Regions from separate parts of the Litoribacterium kuwaitense genome, predicted to be linked through region 1. Evidence: a T-box and tRNA genes for the amino acid it is inferred to sense, from the RefSeq annotation. Region 1 holds a T-box; the other holds one or more tRNA genes.

Region 1 (8,911 bases):
AGAACATATAATTACTAAAAAATCATTAATGTATTGTTAAGAAATTGTTAACGACGCCGGACACTCTCCCGTAAAATGAGTTCTGTCGGGATTTCAAGGGACGTCGGTTTTTTATCTTCCATCAGATCTAACAAGTTATGAACGACTTTTTTGGCAAGCTCGACATAATTTTGCGCGATCGTCGTTAAGGACGGCACATAATATGCAGCTAACGGAATGTCATCAAATCCGATCACCGATACATCGCGTGGCACATCGATTTGCAGCTCATGAAAGGCGCGAAATAACCCGGCTACTTTTTCATCCCCTGACACGAAGATCGCATCCGGTAAATGTTTAAGCTCCTTATAGCGATTGTGAGCGTAGCGGTAGACGTCTTCCGTCGTTCTCATGTCATAAACGACATCAACCCACCCCGGATTAAACGACTGTGCCTCATAAGCATCCTTCGCACCTTGCACCCGATCCGCATTGACGATCGAATTGGCACCAATCATCATCATCATCTGCCGATGCCCTTGTGCTAATAAATATTCTGTCAGTGAATAAAGCGCTCCGTAATCGTCGTTCGTGACGTAATTGACATCATCGGTATTACTTTTCCCAAACACGACAAAAGGCTTTTTGAGTTTACGAAGCAATGAAATCCGCTCGTCCTCAGGTTCCTCATAAAAAAGAACCGCCCCATCGATAAAACTGGCCCCAGAGCGCAGAAGCGAATTTTCCAGATCGTCTCCTTGATCAAAATATTCCACCATGACATTAAACTGATGCGCCCGACATTCTAAAATCAGCTTTTCTAACAAAATATGAAACCACTTTAACGGATAAGCTTCTGATTTTTTTACTGAGATGAGAATGTTTTTGTACGACGTACTGCGTAAATGGCGGGCATACGAGTTCGGTGTATAATTTAACTCTTCGATGACTTTTTGAATCGCCTCATACGTCGAGGCGCGTACGTTCTTCTCCCCATTCACCACACGGGAAACCGTTTTTGGTGAAAATCCTGAAATCTTGGCTATATCATAAATTGTTATTTTCCCCATCGTTCGCCTCCGAAATGCTTTTTCGCCCCTCTAAGTTAGCGGCAAGTTGTTTAATGACTTTGTCTCATCATACTATAGTTTATAATCTGGCATCAAAGCCTGTTAGGAAACGGTTAAAGAAACCACTCCTCCTTCTTATCTTCCACCTGTTATAAAGCAAAACGACTCATCTTAGTCATGAAAAAACTGCACCTTCAATGGTTAGCTGTAACCTAACCATCGAGGTGCAGATGTCGTTTTTCACAAGCTTGACCGGGCTACCCGCTTCTTGCTCACTTATGCCTCAATATGAATGCCGATCTGTTCATTTTCCAGCTCGACGTTTTTCATGCCTTCTCGTTCACCAAATTCGATTGTCTTCACGAGCAAGTTCGTCTGCAAAAGGGCGTGGAACTGTTCGATGACTTCGTGCATACGCTCACTTACCGCGAGGGATAGACGGACTCGCTGTTCCACCGGCAGGTTTAATTCTTTGCGATATTGTTGTACAGCGCGAATGAGTTCGCGTGCCAAACCTTCCTTGCGCAGGTCGTCTGTCATCTCTGTATTTAAAAAGACCGTAAATGTTGCGTCTGCTGCCATCTCCAGACCTTCCTGCGGTTTTTGCTTGATCAGTAAATCTTCAGCTTCGACACGCACCTCTTCACCCGTTGGCGCTGTAGTTATGAGGTAGCCTTGGTTTGCGACTGTTTTTGCTTCGTCGAGAGAGAGCGACTGAGCTGCCTTTTGGACGACACCGACGCGCTTCCCTAGCTTTGGTCCGGCGGTTGCGAAATTCAATTTAATATCATAGGTGACGGCAGAACCGGCTGTTTCCTGCAAGTAAATGTCCTTTACGTTGATCTCGTCCTTGATAATCGCAACATATTTTGCGAGCGCCTCCGTTTCTTCGGTTGCGCCGACGACCGTCAAGGCGGCGAGCGGCTGCTTCGTTTTTATGTTTTTTGCATTCCGCAGCTGACGAGCGAGCTCAATCACTTGGAGAACGCGTGCCATCTCGTGCTCCAACGTGGAATCAATTTGGCTTTGATCCGCTTGTGGAAAATCAGTGAGATGAACACTTTCCCCTGTTAAATTCATATGCAAGTCTTCGGCAATAAACGGGGTGAACGGTGCCATTAATTGACTCGATTTCACTAACACCGTATGCAGTGTGTGAAAAGCGGCCCGCTTATCATCATTCATGCCTTCTCCCCAGAAACGATCACGGGAACGGCGAATGTACCAGTTACTCACCTGCTCGATCAATGCCGACAGCTCCCTGGCACCGGCCGTAAAATCATACGCGTCAAGCAAAGCCGTCACGTTTTTGATCACTGTATTCAAGCGAGACAACACCCAACGATCGAGCAGTGTCAGCGCGCCTTTTGGCTCTTTGTCAGCATCAAAGCCGTCAATCAGTGCATACATCGTGAAGAAAGAATGCGCATTATGCAGCGTATCAATCATTTTCGATTTCGCCTGACTGACGATATTTTTGGAGAAACGCTTGTTGTTCCAAGGTGCACTATCTGCTAAAAGTGCCCACCGCAACGCGTCTGCCCCAAAGTCAGAGACGAGCTCCATCGGGTCGATGACGTTTCCTTTGCTTTTAGACATTTTCCGTCCGTCTTCGTCTAAAATATGCCCTAATGAAAGTACCCGTTTGTATGGCGCTTTCCCCGTAAAGAGCGAAGAAACCGTTAAGAGGCTGTAAAACCAGCCGCGCGTTTGGTCGACCCCTTCCGCAATCACGTCTGCCGGGAATTGTTTTTGAAACAGCGCTTCATTTTCAAATGGGTAATGGTATTGCGCAAACGGCATCGCCCCGCTGTCAAACCAAACGTCGATCACTTCTTTTGTCCTCGCCATATCCCCAGCGCACGAAGGACACGTCAGCACGACATCATCAACGTACGGCTTGTGTAGCTCAAGGTCGGCGGCAACGGCATGTTTCGCATGATCCTGTAAATCTTGCCTGCTTTTCGGTGCATATTGATGCGCACAGCTTTGACATACCCATACGTTCAAAGGGGTCCCCCAATAACGATTACGGCCAAGGTTCCAATCAACCATGTTCTCGAGGAATTTGCCAAAGCGGCCGTCTTTCATATGGTCAGGGTGCCACGTGACCGACTGATTGTTTTGCAAAATGGTGTCTTTGATCGCTGTCGTTTTGATAAACCAGCCTTCCATCGCATAGTAGATGAGCGGCGAATCGCAACGCCAACAGTGCGGATAGCTATGCTCGTATTTTTCCTTCGCGTACAAAAGACCTTTGTCGGAGAGCATTTTAATGATCGTGACGTCACAACCTTTTGCGAACTGACCGGCGAGTGACGGAATGGCTTCCGTATAGCACCCCGCTTGATCGACTACATTCACAAAATCTAAACCGCTTGCTTGGATCGCCTGATAGTCATCCTCACCGTGCGCCGGTGCGATATGCACGACTCCGGTACCGCTATCGTCGGTGACAAACGCTGCCGCTAACACTTCATGACCTCGATTGAGATCGAGATCTGTAAACGGCGGCTCGTACGTGAGGCCAACAAACTCACGCCCTTGATGCTCACTCACGATGTGTACGTTTTCGCCTAAGACGTCGTGCACAAGCTTTTTCGCGACGATCAACACGTCTTCGCCTTGCTGCGCTTTAACGTATGTCACGTCCTCATGGACTGCAAGCGCCACATTCGCCGGCAGCGTCCACGGCGTCGTCGTCCAGCCTAAGAAATATTCATTGTCAGTATCACTCACTTTAAACTTTGCCGTCACCGACAAATCTTTCACATCTTTATAACCTTGCGCCACTTCATGGGAGCTTAGCGACGTCTGGCAGCTCGGGCAGTACGGAACGACGCGATGCCCTTGATAGAGCAGGCCTTTTTCGTGAATCGTCGCTAAAATATGCCAGACACTTTCGATATAGTCATTTTGCAATGTGACATACGGATCATCCATGTCGACCCAATAGCCGATTGCGTCAGTAAACGTACGCCATTGCCGCTCGTAGTCAAACACACTTTTCTTACATTCTTCAATAAATTTCTCAACGCCGTAAGCTTCGATCTCGTGCTTCCCCGAGATGCCGATGCTTTTTTCAACACCGAGCTCGACAGGCAGCCCGTGCGTATCCCAGCCTGCCTTACGAATGACTTGATACCCGCGCATCGTTTTATAGCGCGCCACGAAATCTTTAATGACACGACCGAGCACATGCCCTGCATGCGGCAGCCCATTCGCGGTCGGCGGGCCTTCATAAAAGACAAACGACTGTTGTCCTTCGCGTTGTGTCATCGATTTTTGAAATGTTTGCTTTTCCTGCCAAAGCGCTTTGACCCGCTCTTCGCGTTGTAAAGGTTGTTCACGTACATCAACATTTTTCACGCTCATCACGTCCTTTTCTTTTGTCAACGCATTAAAAAAACCCGCCCCTAACCGAAGTTAGGGACGAGCTTGCACCCGCGTTACCACCCTGATTCTATTTATAAAACCGGCATCCGGTTCATTCAATAGCACTCATTCTACGTACCACCATACGCGTTCCGGATAACGGCGGAATACCGGCAAAGCTTAAATGATGTTCAGCTTTGCTTCTCGGAGAGGATGTTCAATATGGACTGGAACATTGACTTTCAGCAACCGTCAACTCTCTGTCGTTCAGCTTCCACATTTACTCGTTCTCGTCATCGAATGTACGACATGCTTTTTTCAGATTGATTATAGCATTCAGGTCCATCATGTCAAGGAGACAGCTGCCTACCCTTGACCTTTCATACGCTGTTCACGCAAAAGCTCCTTCGACACTTTAGGCGCCAGCCATAACGTCGGCAGCAGTAAAATCGATACTGGTACAGCGCTCACGACGATAAAACTTTGCAGAGAGTCGATACTGCCATCGCCAATAAAAAGCAGAATGCCTGCAATGATCCCCATCAATACACCCCAGAAGATGCGGAGCCAAATTTGCGGATTGCCTTCACCGGAAACCGCCATCGCGATCGTATACGACATCGAGTCGCCGGTCGTCACAACGAATACGATCGTCAACAGCAAGAACAACGGGGCAATAATGAAGCCAAGAGGTAATTGTTCGGTAATGGCGATCATCGCGGCAGGCATGCCTCCCGAGCTGAGCTGTTCAGAAACCGAGCCTGGGTTTTCAATCTCAAAGAAAATGCCTGAACCACCGACAACAGTAAACCAGAACGTTGTCACAATGGGCGCAATGACGCTAATCGAGATAATCATTTGGCGAATGGTACGGCCACGTGAAATCCGGCTGACGAGAATCGCCATCATCGGTCCATACCCGATAAACCAGCCCCAAAAGAACACCGTCCAGCTGGCCAGCCACTGTGAATCGCCACGGAAAGTCCCCATAGAGATAAAATTATTCAAATATGAACCAAATGAAGAAATAAACGTGTTTATAATAAAGCCACCGGGACCAACAATGACAACAAAAAGAATAAGTCCTAAAGCGAGACGCACATTAAAATCACTTAACATTTGAATCCCTTTATGAAGTCCGGTAATTGCAGAAATCGTCGTCACAAGCACTAACACAACAATAATCGCGATTTGTGTCATTAATTCGTCTGGAATCCCGAATAAAGCATGTAATCCATAGCTTGCCTGAAGTCCTAAAAAGCCGATTGGACCAATGGTTCCTGCCGCCACTGCAATAATCGCAAAAGCGTCAATCATCGTGCCGAGAAAACTGTGTCTCAGTTTCTCACCAAAATGGGGTACAATAACGTCCTTGGCTTTAAAGGCATCCCTTTATGGTAATGACCGTACATCATGACAATCGCACTCAATGTGCCAAGAATTGCCCACGCTAAGAAGCCCCAATGCATATAACTTTGGGCCAAGGCCGGCATAATTGCTTCTGTCGTTGCATCTCCCAAACCTTCGTGCACTGGTGGTACAGTAAGGAAATGATACATCGGCTCAGCCGCCGCCCAAAACACCCCGCCACCGGCGAGCAAAGTCGCCATAATAATGGAGAGCCATTTAAACGTGCCCATTTCCGGCTTATCCAAATATCCTAGCTTGACATGACCATATTTTGAAAAGGCAATAACTAATCCAATGATAAAGTTCAATAACAATAATACTTGCCAAAAGGCACCGAAATACTTGGCGGACCAGGCGAACCCGTCGCTCACCATCCCTTTGACTGCCTCAACATTCCATATTGACGCAATGACAAACAAAAGTAATAATCCACCACTTACACCAAATACGGGCCAATCGACCTTTGAGGAAACAGGTTCCTCACTTTTTTTAGACATTTCGTTTAGTATGCTCCTTTGATATTCAGCCTTTATGAAAACACATTTTCAAACTCTCTCATATATTGTTTCCCATGTAAAGGAGCAAATAACAGCAAAAAGTTTGTTTAAGGACGGTGAAGCTTGGATACAAGAACATACCACTCAATAGATAAGAGATCGTCTGGAATGCTTACAACAAATTAAATTGTTCTAAGTAATATACTGCAGCATTGTTGCATCGTTAAGGGTTGAGGTCCGTCGTGACGTTTCGTTTCATCACAATTCTTTACTTCGTCGGAACAATTTGGCGAAGGCAGAACAACACTGGCTTCGGTATCTCTTCATGTAATCATTCACGAAATACGCTTCCCAAAAATGCCAGCGAAAAAAGACCTCTTTCCATCTCCTATGGAAAAAGGTCGCACGCGTATCTCGTTTACTATGCACACACAACCTTATTTCTTCTTTGCAAATCTCTTTTTCATAAACCGGCTAAACAGAAGTACGCCGACGACGAGCGCTACATTCAAGACGAGCGTCACAAGGACGAGCTGAAACTCGACAGTGCCCGGCGGCGTCATCAATATCAGTAATGCGCTAAAAACAGCAAAGATAACGGCAATGTAGAAAATTAGTTTGAAGAAGCTGTCAAACGCCATTTCGGTATCCTTTCTGCATGGTGACAGGCGACGACGCCATGCTCAACTTCACGCAACTCTGGATGCTCCTGCTGACAGCGTTCGTCCGCAAACGGACAGCGTGGATGAAACGCACAGCCACTCGGTGGGTTGACGAGGCTAGGCACCTCAAGTCCTTTTAACGGCAGCTCTCGCTTCACTTTTGAGATTTTCGGATCAGGGATCGGCACTGCCGTTAGTAGAGCTTGTAAATACGGATGCTGGGGGTTTTTCATCAATTCACCAACAGAGCTGAGCTCTACCACTCTCCCTAAATACATGACCGCAAGACGCCCGCGTTGCGCGATAAAACGAGCGGTTGCGAGATCGTGCGTAATGTAAATGAAGGCAATATTTAACGTTTGATTGAGTTTTGTCATTAAGTCGAGAATCGCTAACCGTAAGGAGACGTCAACCATCGAGACGGGCTCATCAGCAACAATAACCTCCGGATCGAGGGAGATGGCACGTGCCATGAGAACGCGCTGTCGCTGTCCGCCGCTTAATTGGTGGGGAAATTTTGTTAAAAACTGCTCGGCAGGCTTTAAGCCGACGGTTTCGAGCAACTCAACGATTTTTGCACGTACTTTTCGTCCACCTTTAGCGACGTTGTGCCGCACAAGCGGCGCAGCGAGAGACTGCTGGATCGTTTTCGCCGGGTTTAAGGCTGCATATGAATCCTGCTGCACGAGCTGAATATTCGTCCGATATGCCTTTTTCTTTTGACCGCTTAGTTGACGAACGTCCTCACCTTTATAATAATATGTCCCTGCCGTCGGCTGATGGAGTCCAGCAATCACTTTGCCAAGCGTCGTTTTGCCACAGCCACTTTCTCCGACAACCGCAATCATTTCACCGGGTTCAATGGCGAGGCTAACGTTGGACAAAGCTTTAATCGTCGTACCTTTTTCTTCTTTGTTCGGAAAGTGCATCGACACATGATCGAGCGTCAAAAGTGATGTCATTTTATCGTCGCCGCCTCCTCTTTATCTGGATCATACAGATGACAAGCTGGACGGTAGCCTTCTTCCGTAGGAACCAGTTCGGGCTCAATCGTCTTACAAGCGCTCATCGCAAGCTCGCACCGCGGATGGAACGGACAGCCAAACGGTAACTTTAATAAGTTTGGCGAAGCGCCTGGAATCGGCTTAATTTGATCGAGGTCGTGAATGAGTGACGGAACAGCTTTGAGCAATCCGGCCGTATATGGATGCTTTGGGTGCTCAAAAATCGCATGAATGTCATCAAACTCGACGACTTTACCGGCATACATAACCCCAAGATAATCCGCCACCTTCGCGACAACCGCAATATCGTGCGACAGCAAAAGTAACGTAATGCCAAGCTCACGGTTGATCTTCTCTAAAATCGAGAAAATATAGTCTTGGGTGATGACATCTAAGGCCGTCGTCGGTTCGTCTAGAATGACGACCTTCGGCTCTAACAACAGGCTAAACGCAATCATGACCCGCTGCTTCATCCCCCCGCTCAGTTCATGAGGATACGCCCGCATCATCCGTTGCGGCTCAAGCTTGACGTACTCCAGCAGCTCGGTCGCTCGTTGTTCAATCTCTCTTTCAGTCGCATCCTTCTTATGCGCTCGATACGTTTCGGTAATTTGCTCCCCAATCGTCACAACCGGATTTAACGAGTTTTGCGCTGCCTGAAAGACCATTGACACGTCCGACCACCGATACTGACGCAACGCTTTTTCCGACATTTGTAAAACGTCCTTACCGTCCACCCGAATTCCGTTTGCCGAAATCACCCCTGGCGCCGACACCATCCGGAGCAGTGTCGAAGCTAAGGTCGATTTCCCGCTCCCACTCTCACCGACAAGCGCCGTCACCTTCCCTTTTGGAATCCGAAGCGTCACATCGCGCACCGCCTGCACCGTGCCTCCGCGCAACGGAAAATCAAC
Region 2 (3,970 bases), on a different contig from region 1:
AGTTATTTAGTCAAGATTTGATCGACTTAAATGCGGCGTTACCAGTGTTGTTTGGTGATAATATCGGGACAACTATTACTGCGGTGTTAGCTGCAATCGGTGCTTCAATTGCGGCACGGCGCGCTGCGTTGACCCATGTCATTTTTAACTTGATTGGTACGACAATCTTTTTAATCTTCTTATGGGCGTACGGGCCATTTATCGGTTGGCTGCAGGAAGCGTGGCAGCTTAATGATAAATCGACGATTGCTTTTGCGCATGGTATATTCAATACAACAAATACGCTAATGCATTTACCATTTATCGGTGTGCTTGCATATCTCGTTACGAAATTTATTCCCGGTGATGATAAGATCATCGACTATAAACCAAAACATCTTGATCCGATCTTTCTTGAACAGTCGCCTACTTTGGCGCTTAGCCAAGCAAAGCTAGAAATTTTACGCATGGGGGATATTTCTAAACAACAAATTAACGAGGCCATGTCATATTTAAATACAAAGCAAAAGGTGCATAGCGATACAGCCTATCAGCTTGAGGATGCGATCAATACATTAGACAAAAAAATAACAGATTACTTAGTACGGCTTGCCTCAACCTCACTGTCCAATGTCGAGTCAACAGAGCACGCTCATCTCGTTGACAGTGTAAGGGATATTGAACGGATTGGTGACCATGTTGAAAATATTGTCGAGCTCGTTGAGTATCAATTGGCTAATAAAGTAAAATTGACTGAGTCAGCGATGAAAGACTTAAATGATATGTTTACAATGACAAAAGAGGCTATAGACAAAGGATTTAAGGCATTTGATACAAATGATAGCCAGCTCGCTTCGGAAGTGATCAAGCTAGAGGAAAGTATCGACCATATGGAACGGTCGCTGCGTAAAAAACATATCCTTCGTTTAAACAAAGGGGAATGCTCTGGTTCTGCAGGTATCGTATTTGTCGATATTATTAGTAACTTGGAGCGGATCGGCGACCACGCTATGAATGTAGCTCAGGCGGTCATTGGTAAAGAGTAGAGGAGGGTTCCGGTGGAAATCATCGGTTGGACACTCATCATCGTTTTGTTTGCTTTAGGCTATGTCAGTTTAGTCTATCCTGTGTTGCCAGGGTTACTATTCGTCATTGGCGCTTTATTTCTGTATGGGTTTTGGTTTTCGTTTGCGCCGTTCGGCGTTTGGTATTGGCTTTTGCAAGGACTCATCGTCCTCATCTTTTTTCTTGCTGACTGGGCGGCGACCTACTTTGGCGTGAAGAAGTGGGGAGGATCGAAAGCAGCGATCAATGGGAGTATGATTGGACTCATTGTTGGACCATTTCTCATTCCGGTCTTTGGGGTACTGATCGGTCCTTTTGCAGGTGCCGTGCTTGGAGAGTATATTGTTCACCGTGGCTCACCGTTAAATGCATTAAAAATAGGTGTTGGCTCACTTTTAGGTTTTCTTGCCGGAAGTGTAGCTAAATTTATTTTACAAACGATCATGATTATTTTCTTTTTCATCTGGATTCATTGACACATTGTGTTTTAAATTTTCGCAGGAGAAAAATTTAGTAATTTCTCTCCTGCAATTGACTTTTTGCATTTTAGAAGATATAATACTCTTTGTCTTTTGATTTCGGCGGTGTAGCTCAGCTGGCTAGAGCGTACGGTTCATACCCGTGAGGTCGGGGGTTCGATTCCCTCCGCCGCTACCACTTAAATAGATGCATTTAGGACCCTTAGCTCAGCTGGTTAGAGCTATCGGCTCATAACCGATCGGTCGCAGGTTCGAGTCCTGCAGGGTCCACTAGCTTTACGGAGGAGTACCCAAGTCTGGCTGAAGGGATCGGTCTTGAAAACCGACAGGGGCTTCACGGCTCGCGGGGGTTCGAATCCCTCCTCCTCCGCCATATCTAAGAACGTACACAGTCTATTTTGAGGCTGTTTTTTTATGCGCATTTATACTAAAGCGCTTTCTTTCGGAGGATTGGGCGCATAATCCATAGAAAAATTTATAGTGATTGATCGGGCTAGTATACAATGAGACGATATAACGAGTAAACCTAAGGAGTGAAGTGATGAAACACCGGGTCATTATCGTAGGGTGCGGAGGAATGTCCATCCAATGGATTGATTATGCGTTAGAAAGAGAGAATGCCGACATTGTTGCGCTTGTCGACATGAATGTCGCAAATGCCGAAAATGTCAGAGGAACATATGGTTTGAAGGTTCCTATATATGCAAATCTTTCTGAAGCCATTGAGAACACTGATGCCACACTTGTTTTTGATGTGACGATCCCAGCGAGCCATAAAAACATTACGACAACGGCAATAAAAGCTGGCCTAACGGTTTTTGGGGAGAAGCCGATCGCCGAGACACTTGAAGATGCTTACGAGGTCGTTGATTTAGCGGTTACAAGAAACGTTGTTTATGCTGTGATGCAAAACCGTCGTTATAACCATCAACTTAGAGCATTAAAACAAGCTCTGCAAAAAGGAATTGTTGGACGCGTTGGAGCACTTCACGCTGATTTTTTTCTTGGACCACATTTTGGCGGCTTTCGGGAAACGATGAACAGTCCGTTGATTATCGATATGGCAATTCATACATTTGATCAGGCGCGATGTATGATCGGAGCTGATCCGGTCTCTGTCTATTGTCATGAATATAATCCGCCTGGATCATGGTACCAAGGAAATGCATCAGCTGTATGCATTTTTGAAATGGACAACGGTGCCGTCTTTACTTATCGTGGATCTTGGAGTGCGGTTGGTGCCGGAACGTCGTGGGAAGCATCATGGCGTGTACACGGATCAGAAGGGACAGCTTTATGGGATGGTACGAACGTTCCCTCGTATGAACGGTTAAAAGGAGAGCAGCAAGAGGCATTTATTCCTGAATATGAAGCGAGCACCATTACACCAGATGATTCGTTTAGGGAAGGGCATCGAGGTTGCTTAGATGAAATGTTCGCTGCTTTAGAGCAAGGAAGGCTAGCAGAAACGCATTGTCGCTCTAACATAAAAAGCATGGAAATGGTCTTTGGTGCGATCCAATCCGCCAAAGAACAAAGGAAAATTATTTTAAAACGCGACTAGATATAAAGGAAGAGGTCACCTCAGAGTGCCTAATGTCGCAGCTTTGTCGTGCTTAAAAGGAGCAAGGGTTGATCGAAGGACAAGCCTCTCTAATGCCTTCCCGCCTAGTTAGTCAAAAACCGTACCTCAACTGATTGAAGAGGCTGAAAAAGTTGGCGAGAAGCGGTTGACATAGAAAATCTTTAGAACAATGTTTTTTCTTTGCACTTATCGGGTAAATTTGATACTGTGAATGTAGTTGGAAGGCTAATCCAACCATTGATTGGCCGACTACATATATTTTTTAAAGGAGGATTTTGCAATGGCTTACGAACTACCAGAACTGCCTTACGCTTACGACGCTCTAGAACCACATATCGACAAAGAAACGATGAACATCCACCATACGAAACACCACAACACGTATGTGACTAAGTTAAATGACGCAGTGAAAGGTCATGCAGACTTAGAAAACAAAGATATAAATGACCTCGTTGCAAATTTAAACGATGTACCTGAAGATATCCGCACTGCTGTAAGAAATAACGGTGGCGGCCATGCAAATCACACTTTCTTCTGGAATAGCCTTTCTCCGAATGGTGGAGGCGAACCAGTCGGTGACCTAAAGGCAGCGATTGACAGCACTTTTGGTGGCTTTGATGCTTTTAAAGAAAAGTTCACTGCTGCTGCAACAGGTCGTTTCGGTTCAGGCTGGGCTTGGCTTGTTGTAAAAAATGGTCAATTGGAAATTACAAGCACTCCTAATCAAGATTCTCCATTAACAGATGGTGCAACACCAATTATCGGTCTTGATGTTTGGGAGCATGCTTATTACTTGAAATACCAAAATCGTCGTCCAGATTACATTGCTGCATACTGGAATGTTGTATGCTGGAATCAAGCG

Evidence for each region. The T-box of region 1 lies ahead of ileS (isoleucine--tRNA ligase). A T-box ahead of a tRNA ligase gene usually reads a tRNA of that ligase, here a tRNA-Ile.
Region 2: it has a tRNA-Ile gene. The T-box ahead of ileS (isoleucine--tRNA ligase) is inferred to sense a tRNA for this amino acid. The anticodon was not compared.

Annotation. Positions count from the first base shown of each region.
Region 1 covers NZ_JAALFC010000065.1:361-9,271, forward strand. The annotation lists gene G4V62_RS18195 (LacI family DNA-binding transcriptional regulator) at 48-1,049, opposite strand; gene ileS (isoleucine--tRNA ligase) at 1,326-4,418, opposite strand; T-box leader at 4,475-4,730, opposite strand; partial or broken gene G4V62_RS18205 (BCCT family transporter) at 4,791-6,331, opposite strand; gene G4V62_RS18210 (hypothetical protein) at 6,769-6,972, opposite strand; gene G4V62_RS18215 (ABC transporter ATP-binding protein) at 6,945-7,955, opposite strand; gene G4V62_RS18220 (ABC transporter ATP-binding protein) at 7,952-8,911, opposite strand, start outside.
Region 2 covers NZ_JAALFC010000001.1:128,174-132,143, forward strand. The annotation lists gene G4V62_RS00665 (Na/Pi cotransporter family protein) at 1-1,025, shown strand, start outside; gene G4V62_RS00670 (DUF456 domain-containing protein) at 1,038-1,520, shown strand; tRNA gene G4V62_RS00675 (tRNA-Met) at 1,625-1,701, shown strand; tRNA gene G4V62_RS00680 (tRNA-Ile) at 1,720-1,793, shown strand; tRNA gene G4V62_RS00685 (tRNA-Ser) at 1,804-1,896, shown strand; gene G4V62_RS00690 (Gfo/Idh/MocA family protein) at 2,065-3,087, shown strand; gene G4V62_RS00695 (superoxide dismutase) at 3,389-3,970, shown strand, end outside.